DNA from 3 places in the Paenibacillus haidiansis genome. Region 1 is predicted to be linked to each of the others. Evidence: riboswitches for the same ligand, from Rfam matches in the RefSeq annotation. Region 1 holds a riboswitch; each other region holds the start of a gene.
What was found. A riboswitch is a leader RNA that binds a small molecule or an ion and turns the genes downstream of it on or off. The one in region 1 is predicted to bind cyclic di-AMP.

Region 1 (4,366 bases):
CGCCGTTCTGGGCAATGCCGCCGAAAGTATTGTAATGGACGGGAACGACATGCTTCGGATGGAGCCATTCCGCGGCGGTCAGCGCGTCTTCGGGCCCCATGGTGAAGAAATCGCCGATCGGCAGGAAGGCGAGGTCGATCGGGCGGCGGTCTCCGATCAGCTTCATATCGCTGAACAAGGCGGTATCCCCGGCATGGTATACGACGAACCCGCCAAGGTCGAGCACGATTCCGGCGGCCACGCCCAGATAGATGTTCGTTCCGTCAACCTGTACCGAAGAGCTGTGCAGCGCGGGGGTGAACGTCAATTTGCCGAACGGGAAATTGAACGATCCGCCCAAATTCATGCCGACGGTCTTCAGGCCCTTGGCGGCGAAAAAGTCGGCCAGCTCCACGATCGCGACGATCGTAGCCCCGGTCCGCCGGGCGATCGCTTCGGCATCGCCGATATGATCGGAATGTCCATGGGTGAGCAAAATGTAATCCGCCCGGATGTCTTCGGCTTGAACCGCGGCCGCCGGATTTCCCGTCAGAAACGGGTCGATGATCAGCCTGACATCGCCGGTATCGATGTGCACGGAAGCATGTCCCAAAAAAGTAAGCTTCATTAATGATCACTCCTATGGCAATTTATGCGTTTCCATTCTATTATATCGGTATAGACTCCTTAAGTCATATGTTGATGGGTTGAAAAGAAAGTGAAAATAATCACGTACCAAGGAGGAAAGGTATGACATCTGCATTATTGGACCGACTTAAAGAAGAGAAGATCGTCGCCATTTTGCGCGGCGTACCGAAGGAACGGGGGGATGCCGTCGCCGGGGCGCTGTCGAGAGGCGGTATCGTTTTCACGGAAGTTACAATGAATACGGAAGGCGCTCTGGACATGATCTACAGCTGGCGCGAGAAATTCGGCGAGCGGATGCGGATCGGAGCTGGAACGGTTCTCGACCTCGGGGCGGCGAAAGAGGCGGTCAGAGCGGGGGCAGAGTATCTGATTTCTCCTCACCTCGACGAGAAAGTCGTGGATTACGCGCTTGCGCAGGGCATCGGCGTGTTTCCCGGGGCGATGACGCCCACGGAAATCATCGCGGCCTGGAAGGCGGGAGCGACGGCCGTCAAGCTGTTCCCGATGGCGACGCTGGGGGTTGGATATTTGCGGGAGGTCCGCGCCTCTCTGAGCCATATCCCTATGCTCGCAACAGGCGGCGTACGTCTGGATAACATCCGCGAGTTTCTGTCCGCCGGAGCGACGGCCGTAGGACTCGGCGGGTACTTGGTGAACCCGGCCCTGGTTAGAGAAGGGCGGTACGAGACGATCGTGCAGAATGCGGCGGATTTGGTTCGGGCCGTAAAATCGTATAATGAAGTGACAGCCTAAAGCGAAATGAAATTCAAAGTATCAACGAGCTATATCGCGATTTAAAGAGATCGAATTCCATGAAAGCGCAATGAATTCGATTTATCGGCCATCGGGTGCGGCTTTTTGACGGTGGTATGACTTTACAGTAACTCCGGCCGGAGTTATGATTCAATCCATGATAACAAATAAACACCATCTGGATCGCTGAATTTCCCGGTAAGGGAAAACGGGGGAACCACCAAACACGATGCCTGCGGTTGGATGAACATTTTCACCATAAGCGGCCGTGTATTTCGTTCACTTCTTCAATGTGAGAGTTGAAGCGGGGACGAAATTGGGGTGAATCCCGGACGGAAAGCCATGGATCTTTCGTCCGGGTAGGGCGACTCTCACCGCCCGAATCCGACAGCTAACTTCGTAAGCGTGGATGGAGAGAGGATGAGTGACTGCGACCGCAACCATTACCGGCCACAGAGCGCTTCTATGCCTCTGTGGTTTCTTATTGCCTAAAATGAAAATAAAATGAAACATTTTTGCAATAACAAGCATTTTTTCGCTGAATTCCGAGTTTTTCGGAAACGGGGGAACCACCGAAACCAGGGGCCCGAACATATGGGCCAAGATGTTTCATTGGGGTGAATCGCCGGGAAGGCTATCGTCTTCCGGCGTAGGGCGACTCTCACGCCCGAATCCGGCAGCTAACCTCGCAAGCGTAAGGAGAGAAGCAACCGCCATAAAGCTGACCACGGCTTATTTTGCCGTGCGTCGAAGCCGCTTGGAAGGGTTCTTCCTTTCCTGCGGCTTTTTTTGCGCCTTGCTCTCCACATTGAAGGAGGAAGAATCGTGGAGGATGATTGTATACTCGTGGCCGCTCCGAACAGGGCCGGCCGGAATTTTGCACTGCTGCTTGTTTCCCGTGGGCGGAAGGTTGTCGTTCTGGTCAACAACAAAGCCGACGAACAGCAGGCCGGGAAGCTTGGCGCAACCGGAATCATCCGGGTAAAAACGGATGAGGAAAAAACTTGGGTGATCCCTGAATATGCGTTTAAATGCGCCTTTATTTTTGAAACGAGCTTGACTTTGACCTGCAGGTATTTGCAATTATGCCGCCGGTGGACGACCGGGCCGGTAATCGTCATTTCGCCGCACCGCCATCCGCGGATGATATACAAGGGGCTGGGAGCCACCTATATCATCCACTCCGCCACAGGCGAGGTGGGATTTCTGGCGAACGGCCTTCCGGATAACGAAGAGGAGTAGGGAGAACTGTCATGCTGAAAATCTATATGATTTCGGAAAGAGAGGGAACACGCCATGATGGTGGTCGGCATCGTTATACTGTTTTTGTTTCTGTATCTCGTCTATGCCTTGCTTCATCCGGAGAAATTTTGACTTAACCTTTTAGTCCAATACTTGAGGGGGATCCCGATGGATTTTTTGCAAATGCTCATAGTAATCGGAGTGATCGTCCTACTGGTGAAGCCGGTAGGCACTTATTTATATTATGTTTTTTCAGGAGAACCGAATCGGACCGACAAAATATTCGGCGGAATTGAACGATTTATTTATAAAGTGGCGGGATACAAACGCCTCGAAGGAATGAGCTGGAAAAAATACGGATTCAGTCTGATAGCGACCAACCTCGCGCTGATCGCGGTCAGTTATTTGATTTTGCGGATACAGCAGGTTCTGCCGCTGAATTCGAACAAGATGGAAGCGATGGAGCCGACGCTGGCGTTCAATACGGTCATCAGCTTTATGACGAATACGAACCTGCAGCATTACAGCGGGGAATCGGCGCTGTCCTATTTCTCGCAAATGGCGGTCATCACGATGATGATGTTTACCTCGGCCGCGACCGGCTTGTCCGCGGCGATGGCTTTCATCCGCGGGTTGACCCGGCGGGGGAGCACGGTCGGCAATTTTTTTGAGGATTTGGTTAAAGCGCATGTTCGCGTCTTTCTGCCCGCCGCTTTACTCGTCACTTTAGTACTCGTGGCGCTGCAGGTCCCGCAGACGCTGGACCCGACGCTGACGGTGCAAACGCTGGAAGGCGCTGTGCAGAAGATTGCGGTGGGGCCGGTCGCTTCATTGGAATCGATCAAGCATCTCGGCACGAACGGCGGCGGATTTTTCGGCGTCAACTCGGCCCATCCGTTTGAGAATCCGAACGGGCTGACCAACGCCGTCGAAATATGGTCGATGTGGGTTTTTGGCGCCGCCCTGCCGTATACGTTCGGGCTGTTCGCCAAGAACAAAAAACAAGGCTGGGTCATTTTCTCGGCGATGATGATTCTGTTCCTGGTCTTCCTATCCACGGTTTACTTCTCCGAAAAAGCGGGGAACCCGGCGCTGGAAGTGCTCGATATCGACGCCTCGCAGGGAAGCATGGAAGGGAAGGAAGTCCGTTTCGGCATCGCCGGCTCTTCATTGTTTACAACGGTCACGACGGCGGCCACGACAGGGTCGGTCAACAATATGCACGATACGCTGACGCCGCTCGGCGGGCTCGCCGCGCTGGCGCAAATGATGCTGAACGTCGTTTTCGGCGGCAAAGGCGTCGGGTTAATGAACATGATCATGTATGCCATCCTTGGCGTATTTATCTGCGGTCTGATGGTCGGGCGCACTCCGGAATTTATGGGGCGCAAGATCGAAGCGAAGGAAATGAAGCTGATTGCGATCGCGATTTTGGTCCACCCGTTTATCATTCTGGTGCCGACCGCGGTCAGTCTGATCACCGATTTGGGGTACAGCGCGGTTACAAACCCGGGATTCCACGGATTAACCCAGGTGCTGTACGAATATACTTCATCGGCCGCGAACAACGGGTCCGGCTTTGAAGGATTAGCCGACAATACGCCATTCTGGAATATAACTACCGGACTGGTCATGCTCTTCGGCCGATACGTATCGATCATCGCCCTGTTGGGAGTGGCGGGGTCTTTGATGAGCAAGGAACCGGTGCCGGAAACGATCGGGACGCTGAAAACCGACAATAAGC
Region 2 (4,366 bases), on a different contig from region 1:
GATCATCGTCGACGGCGGCAAAGGCCAAATCTCCGCGGCGGTCGACGTTCTGGAGAACGAGCTGGGCTTGTTCATTCCGGTGGGCGGCCTTGTCAAGGACGCCAAGCACCGGACCGCCCAACTGATGGTGGGCGATCCGCCGGAGCCGATCCATTTGCCCCGCGACAGCCAGGAATTCTATTTGCTGCAGCGGATTCAGGACGAGGTGCACCGCTTCGCCATCTCGTTCCACCGCGAGCAGCGCGGCAAATCGATGGTCGCTTCGCGCCTCGATGCCATCCCCGGCATCGGGGAGAAGCGCCGGAAAGCGCTGCTTAAGCATTTCGGCTCGCTGAAAAAAATAAAAGAGGCCTCCGTCGAAGACTTCCGGCCTCTTTCCATTGGCGACAAATTAGCCAAGCAAATTATAGATGCCCTCCGGGAGGAAGAGGAGTCGTGAACAACGGCTCTTCTTTTTTTTGCGGCGGAACGGGCGGCCGTTCCTTCCCCGGAGGATTGAACAGATAGATGACATATGCGACGATCGCCGGCAGCGCGATAAAGAAGATGCCGGCCGCGATATTCAGCGCACCGCCCGTAAACATCACGCTGATCGACATCAGCAGGCTATCGAAGATGACGTGGGCGAACATGACGGTAATAAAGCCGTAGCGCAGGAAAATGAAACTGAACAATAAGCCGATGAACAGCAGCTCGATCGGGCGGGAGATGACCGGGTAGATCGGGTACAGCGTGTGCCCGAACGCCCAGATCAGCGTCGTGATCACGCTGGCCGCAACCGTGCTGCGGAACATTTTCTTCAGCATCGGGATGCCGAACAGCCGGTATACGGCTTCCTCGCCGATCCCCGCCACCCAAGCCAGCAGCGGGAGCAAGGCGGGATAGAGCATATTGTAGGTCGATTGCGAATCGTCCGTGGTGGACCACATATGGATCGTATTTTCCAGCACGAGAAAGATGACCGACTGGACGCCGAGCAGGATAAGCGCCCAAGCGTAGCCGTCCCAAACCGCGGACAGCACATGGCGTCCGTACCCTTGTTCTTTGGCGCGAGGCCACAGAGCAATCCCCTGTTCGCGCCAGAGCCCGTCGCCGCCGACCAGCGAGAAATAAATCGACGCGGCCATGATCAGCGTGACGATGCCTTGGATGAACATGCTAAAGATCAGAATCGGACCGCTGATTCCCTCTTTTTCAAAATAAGGGAGCATATTGATCGCGGAGCCCAAGGAAATAAGGAAATATACCGAAGCCAGGATAATGCCCCGTTTGAACGAAGTATGTATTCTTTTCAGGGCGCTGTACACGATAGCGAGAATGCCGAGCACAAAAGTCATCAGCGCATAACCGACATAAGTGAGCCAATTGGCGATCGTGGTCTGGCGATCGATATAATCCGTATAGCTTTGCGGTATGTCAAAATAACTTTCAACCATGGTAACCCGTCCCCCGTCGTAGGTTACGCCGACTTCCGCCTGAGCTTCGCCGACGGTATAACCGGAGAGCGTAAGCAACAGCCCGTTTGGAACCTCGTCCACGACCATCTCCGTATTTTCGTCGAATCCCAGCGCCGACAGGATCGGATTCGCCTGCTCGAGAATTTGTTCCCAGCTCGAGCTGACGGATAGCTCGTAATCCCCGGTTTTCTCAAAGCCGACCACCTTCCCCGTCGTCATATGAACATCGACCGTCAAGGCGCTTGTCTCCGCGTCCGGATGTTCAAACCGGACCTGGAACACGTCGTAAGGAAACTGTTTGTCGTATTTTTTCAAGAAATCCGCCATCAAATCTTCCCGGGTCAAATACCCGTAAACATCGGAGTCGGTATCGTAGGTAACCAAAGCTTCCCCCAAATCGCCGGCGTAGCCGAGCGCCGTTGCCGCGAATTTGGCGGCGGATTCCCGGGCCTGCTCCTTGGTGATGATCTGAGTCGACTGCTGAACTTGCAATGATTCGGAATCGGTGGTGGGCAGAAGCTGCACCCAGATAAACACGATGAAACCTATCGCGGCGAGGAGCCACAGGGTCCGGGTCTTTGGCCTGCGCCCGTACGGCTCTGGATGTGGGTCGGAATACATGCAAAAACTCCTTTAAACAATATTTTTTTGGCAATACGGTATGATTTTGGTGTATCCATGTCACAGTAAAGATAACACAGGGCGGATTTCTGCGCCAGAGACGAGGGGCTTTTCTTGAAATACCGCAATAACTCCGGCAAACAAAAGCATGGCTTAGAGAAGCGATCACCTTTGCGCTTGTTTCATCCGATTTCAGTTATTATCGATGTTTTTCATCCAAAAATACCTTTGTAGCGGGGGGAAATAAAGCTTATAATCCATTTGACGAAAATGAAATGAAAAATGATGAAATTAAAATAATCGCGATAAATGAATAGTTTGGCCGAATTTCAACCGAAAACGGGGGAACCGATTTTTTGGGGTGAATTTCGCTGATTCGTCCGGCTTCGGCCTGGTGAAGATGCGAATAGGGCAGCCGTGCAAGCCCGAATCCGTCAGCTAACCTCGTAGGCCTTTGCAGCAGGGACCAATCTAAAGGCATTGGATTTCCAGTGCTTTTTTCTTTTTGCTTTTCAAACCGATAATGAGGTGAACAACATTGCTTTCCAAATGGTTCAAATTCTCTCCTCCCCAGGTGTTAGTGCTGGGATTCGCGCTTATTATTCTCGCCGGGGCGCTGCTCCTGATGCTGCCGATTTCGAGCGCCACCGGGGAGTCGCTGCCTTTTGTCGATGCGTTCTTTACGGCTACCTCGGCAACCTGTGTAACCGGACTGGTCGTCGTGGATACGGGAACTTATTTCTCCACCTTCGGACAGGTGGTCATCATGCTGCTGATCCAGATCGGAGGCCTCGGCTTCATGACGATGGCGACGCTGTTTGCCCTAGTATTCAAACGGAGAATCTCGCTCAAGGAGCGCCTGCTGCTGCAGGAAGCAATGAACCAGAATACAATGGAAGGCATCGTTAGGCTGATCAAAAAAGTGCTGATGTATTCCCTCGTCATCGAAAGCTGCGCCGCGCTGCTGTTCGCGATCCGCTGGTCGTTCGACATGCCGTTTGGCCGGGCGCTGTATTTCGGCGTTTTCCATAGTGTCTCCATGTTCAACAACGCGGGCTTCGATTTGTTCGGCGAGTATCGCAGCCTTACGCAGTATGTCAGTGATCCGCTTGTCAATTTTGTGGCGATATTCCTTATTGTTTCGGGCGGGTTGGGCTTTATCGTTCTGTCCGACCTGATCGAATTCCGGAAACGCCGCAAGCTGTCGCTGCATTCCAAAGTGGTGCTGTCGATGACCGCCGCGTTGATCGTGATCGGCGCGCTGGTAATTTTCGTGTTTGAATTCACCAACCCTAAGTCACTTGGCTCACTGGGCTGGTCCGGGAAATTCTGGGGCTCGCTCTTTCAGTCGGTCACGCCGCGGACGGCGGGTGCCAATACGCTGGACATCGGCGGGCTTCGTCAAGCCACGCAGTTCTTCATAATTATTCTGATGTTCATCGGGGCTTCGCCTAGCTCCACCGGGGGCGGGATCAAGACGACGACATTTACCATTCTGGTCGGGGCGGTGATCTCCATGATCCGCGGACGCACGGACCTGGTGCTTTTCCGTTACCGGTTTGCCCAGGAAAGAATTTTCAAAGCGGTCACGATCACGATGCTCGCTTTGTTTCTGGTCGTTGCCGTCGCGATGGTGCTGTCCACGACGGAGGATGCCAGCTTCCTCAGCATCCTGTTCGAAACGACGTCCGCCTTCGGCACGGTGGGGCTGTCCATGGGGCTTACGGGTAAGCTCACCGTCCTGGGGAAAATCATTATCAGCTTCACCATGTTTGCCGGACGGCTCGGTCCCTTGACGCTCGCTTATGCGCTTGGGCCGAAGAAGGGTAAAGAATTGTATAGACATCCCGAAGGCAAAATGATTATAGGATAAGGGGAAAAGAAAGATGAAAACACAGCAGTTTGTAGTGATCGGATTGGGGCGGTTCGGCTCCAGTCTGGCGCTTGAGCTGATGAACCTCGGTTATGAGGTGCTTGGCGTGGATCGCAATGAAGAAGTGGTCGACGAATGGAGCGATCGGCTCACCCATGCCGTGGTGGCGGACGCCACCGATGAAGAGGTGCTGAAATCGCTCGGCGTGCGGAATTTCGACTGCGGCATTGTGGCGATCGGCAACGATATCCAAATGAGTATTCTGAGCGCCATCCTGCTTAAGGAGATCGGTATTAAGACGGTGGTGGCCAAGGCGATATCCGTCCTTCATGGCCGGGCCCTGGAGAAATTGGGCGTGGACCGGGTCATCTTCCCCGAGCGGGATATGGGGGTGCGCGTCGCTCATCAGCTTGTC
Region 3 (4,366 bases), on a different contig from region 1:
CATGGTAAAATATTATATTGGAAGAACAGTCAGCGGTATCGCATGAAATGGCGCATCAAAGAATAGAATAAACAGATGCCGGAACCGAACCTTTAACGATTGTCTTGAATTCGCTTAACCTCAGAATTACATAGGAGTGGAAGTTTTGAAGAACGGGGAGGAAGAAAAATGCCGTTTACACCACAAGAAGTAGAAGCGCATTTGGAAAAGCTGGAGGGCTGGGAGCTGGAGGAAGGCCGCTGGATCATCCGGAAATACACCTTCTCCAACTTTATGAAAGGGATTGCGTTCGTCGACGAGGTGGCAGCTATTTCGGAAGCATTTAATCACCACCCTTTTATTACCATTGACCATAAAACGGTGACGCTTCGCTTGACCTCTTGGGAGGAAGGTGGAATAACGGCCGTAGATATCAAGGAAGCGCAGCAATATAATGAGGCTTTCGAGAAAAACCGCACGGCCGGTTAATTCCCGAAGAAACGGAAATACGCCCGTCCGGACCGATTCGATCGGTACCGGGCGGGCGTGTTTTGCTTCAATCGCTATTTCTTTTCCGAAAGATACAAGGCCACGTTGGCGATCTCGTCTTCCTTCAATTTATCCTTGAAGGACGGCATGACGCCCCCTTTGCCTTTGGTGATGATGCTGTACAATTGATCGGACGACAGTTCGGATCCGATTTTTTGCAGATTAGGACCGGCCCCGCCCTGCAATTGATCCCCGTGACAGGCGATGCAATTCGCTTTGACTGTGGCTTCGGCTTGCTCTGCATTTAATGTAACTTCAGGCATTTGCGGCTTTTCTTCCTGGGCTACCTGTTCCCGGCCGGGCAATGTAAACATTAACACGACTGCGAAGATGCATGCCACGGCGAGTATTCCGCTCATGATCCACTTCTGCATTCCAATCGTCCCTCCTATGTAAGCTACCCCTCCATTATAGCGGAACATGTTGGCCGATCATAGCGTTTGTGACAAAAAAAGTAATGATTTATTGTAATTTACGCAAAAAACAGCAGTTTAATGTGTGATTGTTCATAGACGGATGAAGAATGTTATTCTGCAGCAGTCGGGATACCCCGAAAAACCATGCAATAAAAAGGCTTGGAAATGCCGCCGGGCGTCATTTTTTCGTACAGATCGGTGATGACGAAGCCGGCCTTTTGGTACGCCCGAATTGCCCGGGTATTCCAGGTCAGCACCTCCAGATCGATCACGTCCTGCGGTTTCCGCCGTCTGGCCTCCTCCACGATGGTGAGCACAAATGATTTCCCCAAGCCGTGGCCGCATAAATCGGGCCGCATGCCAATACCGAGGCGCGTAACCCCCTCCATGGGAAAGTACTGGGCAAATCCGGCAAGTTCGCCCTGTTCGTTCAGCAAGGAAACGTACTGCTGGGCTCTTAAGGTAGGGTTGCCGAACTCGACATCGAGCGCTTTCATTTGTTCCCAAGGGAGCCAGCTATAAATATCATACGGAGAATCGTAATGCCAGGTACAGATATCCGCGCCGTGGCTTTCTTCCATAGGGACGATCCGGAATGGGGGGATTGTTTTTTCCATCTGTCTTCGCCTCCTTAAACGATAGGAATGCATAGGCTATTCAATGTGACTGGCTCAAGTTCTTTTTAACCTCACTCTAAACGTAATTTCTTTGCTTGTAAAGGCTTGAAGCCCACGAACCCGAGAGGATAAGGGAAGAAAAATTTCTTGGGTTTGCTGAAATTTCCGTTTAGCTTTTCTCCGGACGGGGTAAATTTTGGATATAACGAGGATTGGATGTAGGAGTGCGGTGGAACACGGACAGCAAAAAAATAAATCTTTATCTACATGTAACCTTTGATACCGGTCCTTCGTTAAATGGGTAGTGGCAGCAAAAAAAAAGACCGCGGACGATTCCGGCCAGAATCGCTCACGGTCCAACGGGTTTTAAGGTGTAGGGTCTCCAGCTTTGAGGGGTAATCAGGATTCGGCGGCAAAGGTGCTATAGCCCCAATTGCTCAGAATTCTTTTTGCCCCTACATAGCGCGTCTTATAGTAGCTGTTGTCCAAATTATCGATATTGATTCCTTTGGAAGACGAGGCATGGGCGAATTTCCCGTCGCCGACATAAATGCCGACATGGGAGATGCCGCTGCCGGAAGTGTTGAAGAATACCAGGTCGCCCTCTCTCAGTTGGCTTTTGGCCACCGGAGTGCCCTGCTTGTACTGGGCTGTGGATACACGGGCGAGGTCGACACCGAATTTCTGGAACACGTATCTGGTAAATCCGGAACAATCGAAGCCCGCGGTAGTGACGCCTCCGTATTTATAAGGCGTGCCGATCACGGAATTAACTACGGTGTCCAATGTGCTGTCGGCAAAAGCGCTTCCGGTTCCCATCGTGAACAGGATGGCCAAACTCGTCGCTGCTGCAGCAAACGTCTTTCTCAAGATATAAAACTCCTTCCAAGGCCTGCGAGGTTAGCTTAAGGATTCGGTTGAAGGTTCCCTATGATCCTTGGATAACGGATCAATTCACCCAAAGTGGTTCCCCCGTTTCCCGGGTGTCGGGAATTCGGCTGTTCTTGTTGATTGCACCCGAAAAAACACGACATGATCAAAATGATTACAAATACGACAATAATAATTACAAAGTTGTTACCATTTACTTTGGTTATTTTACCAAACCTCTTCATGTATTGGCAAGCCGATTGCGGCCTTTTTTGCTAAATAGGTTAATTTGAACTGTTTTAAGCGGTCACCACAACTATTTAGTAGGAAAGGGTTCCTAATCCTCACCCGTATAAAATGAAAAAGACCCGCGAGATCCTGGTTAAAGAATCTCTACGGGCCCTTGCTTATCCGTTCAAAAATGTTACCTTACGATTCACTGGTAACTTCATCATATTTGTCGGAGCTCATGATCCGCTTGGCGCCGACATAGCGTTCGACGTAATACTTTTCGCTTAATTTGCTGATGACTACACCCTTGGAGGTGGAGGCATGAGCAAACTCGCCGTCGCCGACGTAGATGCCGACGTGGGAAATGCCTTTGCCTGAGGTGTTGAAGAACACCAGGTCGCCGGCAATCAATTCATCCTTGGACACTTCGGTTCCCATTTTGTATTGGGAAGCCGATTGATGCGGCAATTCAATGCCGATCTTTGCGAAGACGTACATCGTAAATCCGGAACAATCAAAGCCTGAAGTCGTCGTTCCGCCCGATTTGTAATCGGAACCCAAAGCCGGTTCGATGGCGCTGTTCAATTTGGAATCCGCGAAAGCGCTACCAGTTCCGATGGAAAATACAATTGCAAGGCTTACTGCCGCTGCGGTTAGCTGTTTCTTCAAGAATATGCTCCTTCCAATGCCTACGAGGTTAGCTTAAGGATTCGGTTGAAGGTCCCCTATGATCCCTCCGTTGCGAGATCAATTCACCCAAAGTGGTTCCCCCGTTCCCCGTTAAGGGAATTCGGCTGTAATTTACGTTTTATTCTTACAAATTCGACACCCGGCATAATACGCTGCCAATGATGACAAAATAATAACAAAATCGTTACTGAAATTGTGCTGCTGTTATTGTAACAAAGGCAAGTATATTTTGGCAATGGTTAATTAGCAAGATTGAGAGGGATAAACGCACAAAAAGACCCCCGGAAAGCGCGGAGGCCTTGTGGCACAAGGAAAAATAAAAGTGAAAAAAATTTAACTTTTTTGTGTTTTGGTATACCATAGCTGGTATTGAGAGGTTAGCGTCCACACTTGCCATAGACTGCGGATAAAAGGATAGGATTGCTGTAATATTAGGGCCAAGAGTCCGGTCCAAATCCAAGAGACGGTGCCGAACAGGAGGAACAGTCCCGCTCCGGTGGCGCCCAGAATGAGTGAAATCGCGATGCCCGGCAGAAGATGTCTTAAGCTGAGCAGCAGTGAGGTCCAGAGTCCGGCCTTAAACAGATACCCGAACTGGGCGAACAACAGCAGTTGGCGGACAAGCCAGGCGTAAACCATCCAGCCCAGCAAAATCCCGCAACCGATCAGAACGGGGGCAAGGCGGCTGCCGGGTACGGCCAACCGGGGCAACAAGGCCTGGAGCTGCGGGAGGACCCAGAAGGAAGGCAGTGCCAGCAGCGCAAGCTCCAACAAATAAAAGAGTACGACGGGCTTCCAAAATTCCTTCATTCCCCGGAAAAAAGGAAGGCCGGAGCCCCGCTCCTCGGACGGCTTAAGGCCGTAGAGGATGCCGGCTTGAATGAGCGGCGACAACAGCAGCCGCAGAGCGATCATCGCGAGCAGCAGCCAGATGTATTGGTATACCGCCGGATTATGTCTAAGCTCGAACTGTCCTTCAAGCAAATATAATATCCGGCTCATCTCCGTCGGGGG

Region 2: linked by a shared signal. The riboswitch ahead of V3851_RS22165 (TrkH family potassium uptake protein) and the one ahead of V3851_RS09155 (hypothetical protein) in region 1 are both predicted to bind cyclic di-AMP.
Region 3: linked by a shared signal. The riboswitch ahead of V3851_RS24590 (C40 family peptidase) and the one ahead of V3851_RS09155 (hypothetical protein) in region 1 are both predicted to bind cyclic di-AMP.

The regions. Positions count from the first base shown of each region.
Region 1 is NZ_JAZHPZ010000003.1:443,995-448,360, reverse strand. It holds gene V3851_RS09165 (metal-dependent hydrolase) at 1-607, opposite strand, end outside; gene V3851_RS09160 (bifunctional 4-hydroxy-2-oxoglutarate aldolase/2-dehydro-3-deoxy-phosphogluconate aldolase) at 730-1,380, shown strand; cyclic di-AMP (ydaO/yuaA leader) riboswitch at 1,555-1,802, shown strand; cyclic di-AMP (ydaO/yuaA leader) riboswitch at 1,907-2,089, shown strand; gene V3851_RS09155 (hypothetical protein) at 2,206-2,622, shown strand; gene kdpF (K(+)-transporting ATPase subunit F) at 2,677-2,754, shown strand; gene kdpA (potassium-transporting ATPase subunit KdpA) at 2,791-4,366, shown strand, end outside.
Region 2 is NZ_JAZHPZ010000015.1:110,688-115,053, forward strand. It holds gene uvrC (excinuclease ABC subunit UvrC) at 1-439, shown strand, start outside; gene V3851_RS22160 (CPBP family intramembrane glutamic endopeptidase) at 405-2,078, opposite strand; cyclic di-AMP (ydaO/yuaA leader) riboswitch at 2,389-2,547, shown strand; gene V3851_RS22165 (TrkH family potassium uptake protein) at 2,617-3,951, shown strand; gene V3851_RS22170 (potassium channel family protein) at 3,965-4,366, shown strand, end outside.
Region 3 is NZ_JAZHPZ010000021.1:17,072-21,437, forward strand. It holds gene V3851_RS24575 (4a-hydroxytetrahydrobiopterin dehydratase) at 169-468, shown strand; gene V3851_RS24580 (c-type cytochrome) at 543-902, opposite strand; gene V3851_RS24585 (GNAT family N-acetyltransferase) at 1,055-1,561, opposite strand; gene V3851_RS24590 (C40 family peptidase) at 1,961-2,431, opposite strand; cyclic di-AMP (ydaO/yuaA leader) riboswitch at 2,436-2,571, opposite strand; gene V3851_RS24595 (C40 family peptidase) at 2,861-3,331, opposite strand; cyclic di-AMP (ydaO/yuaA leader) riboswitch at 3,334-3,468, opposite strand; gene V3851_RS24600 (hypothetical protein) at 3,686-4,366, opposite strand, start outside.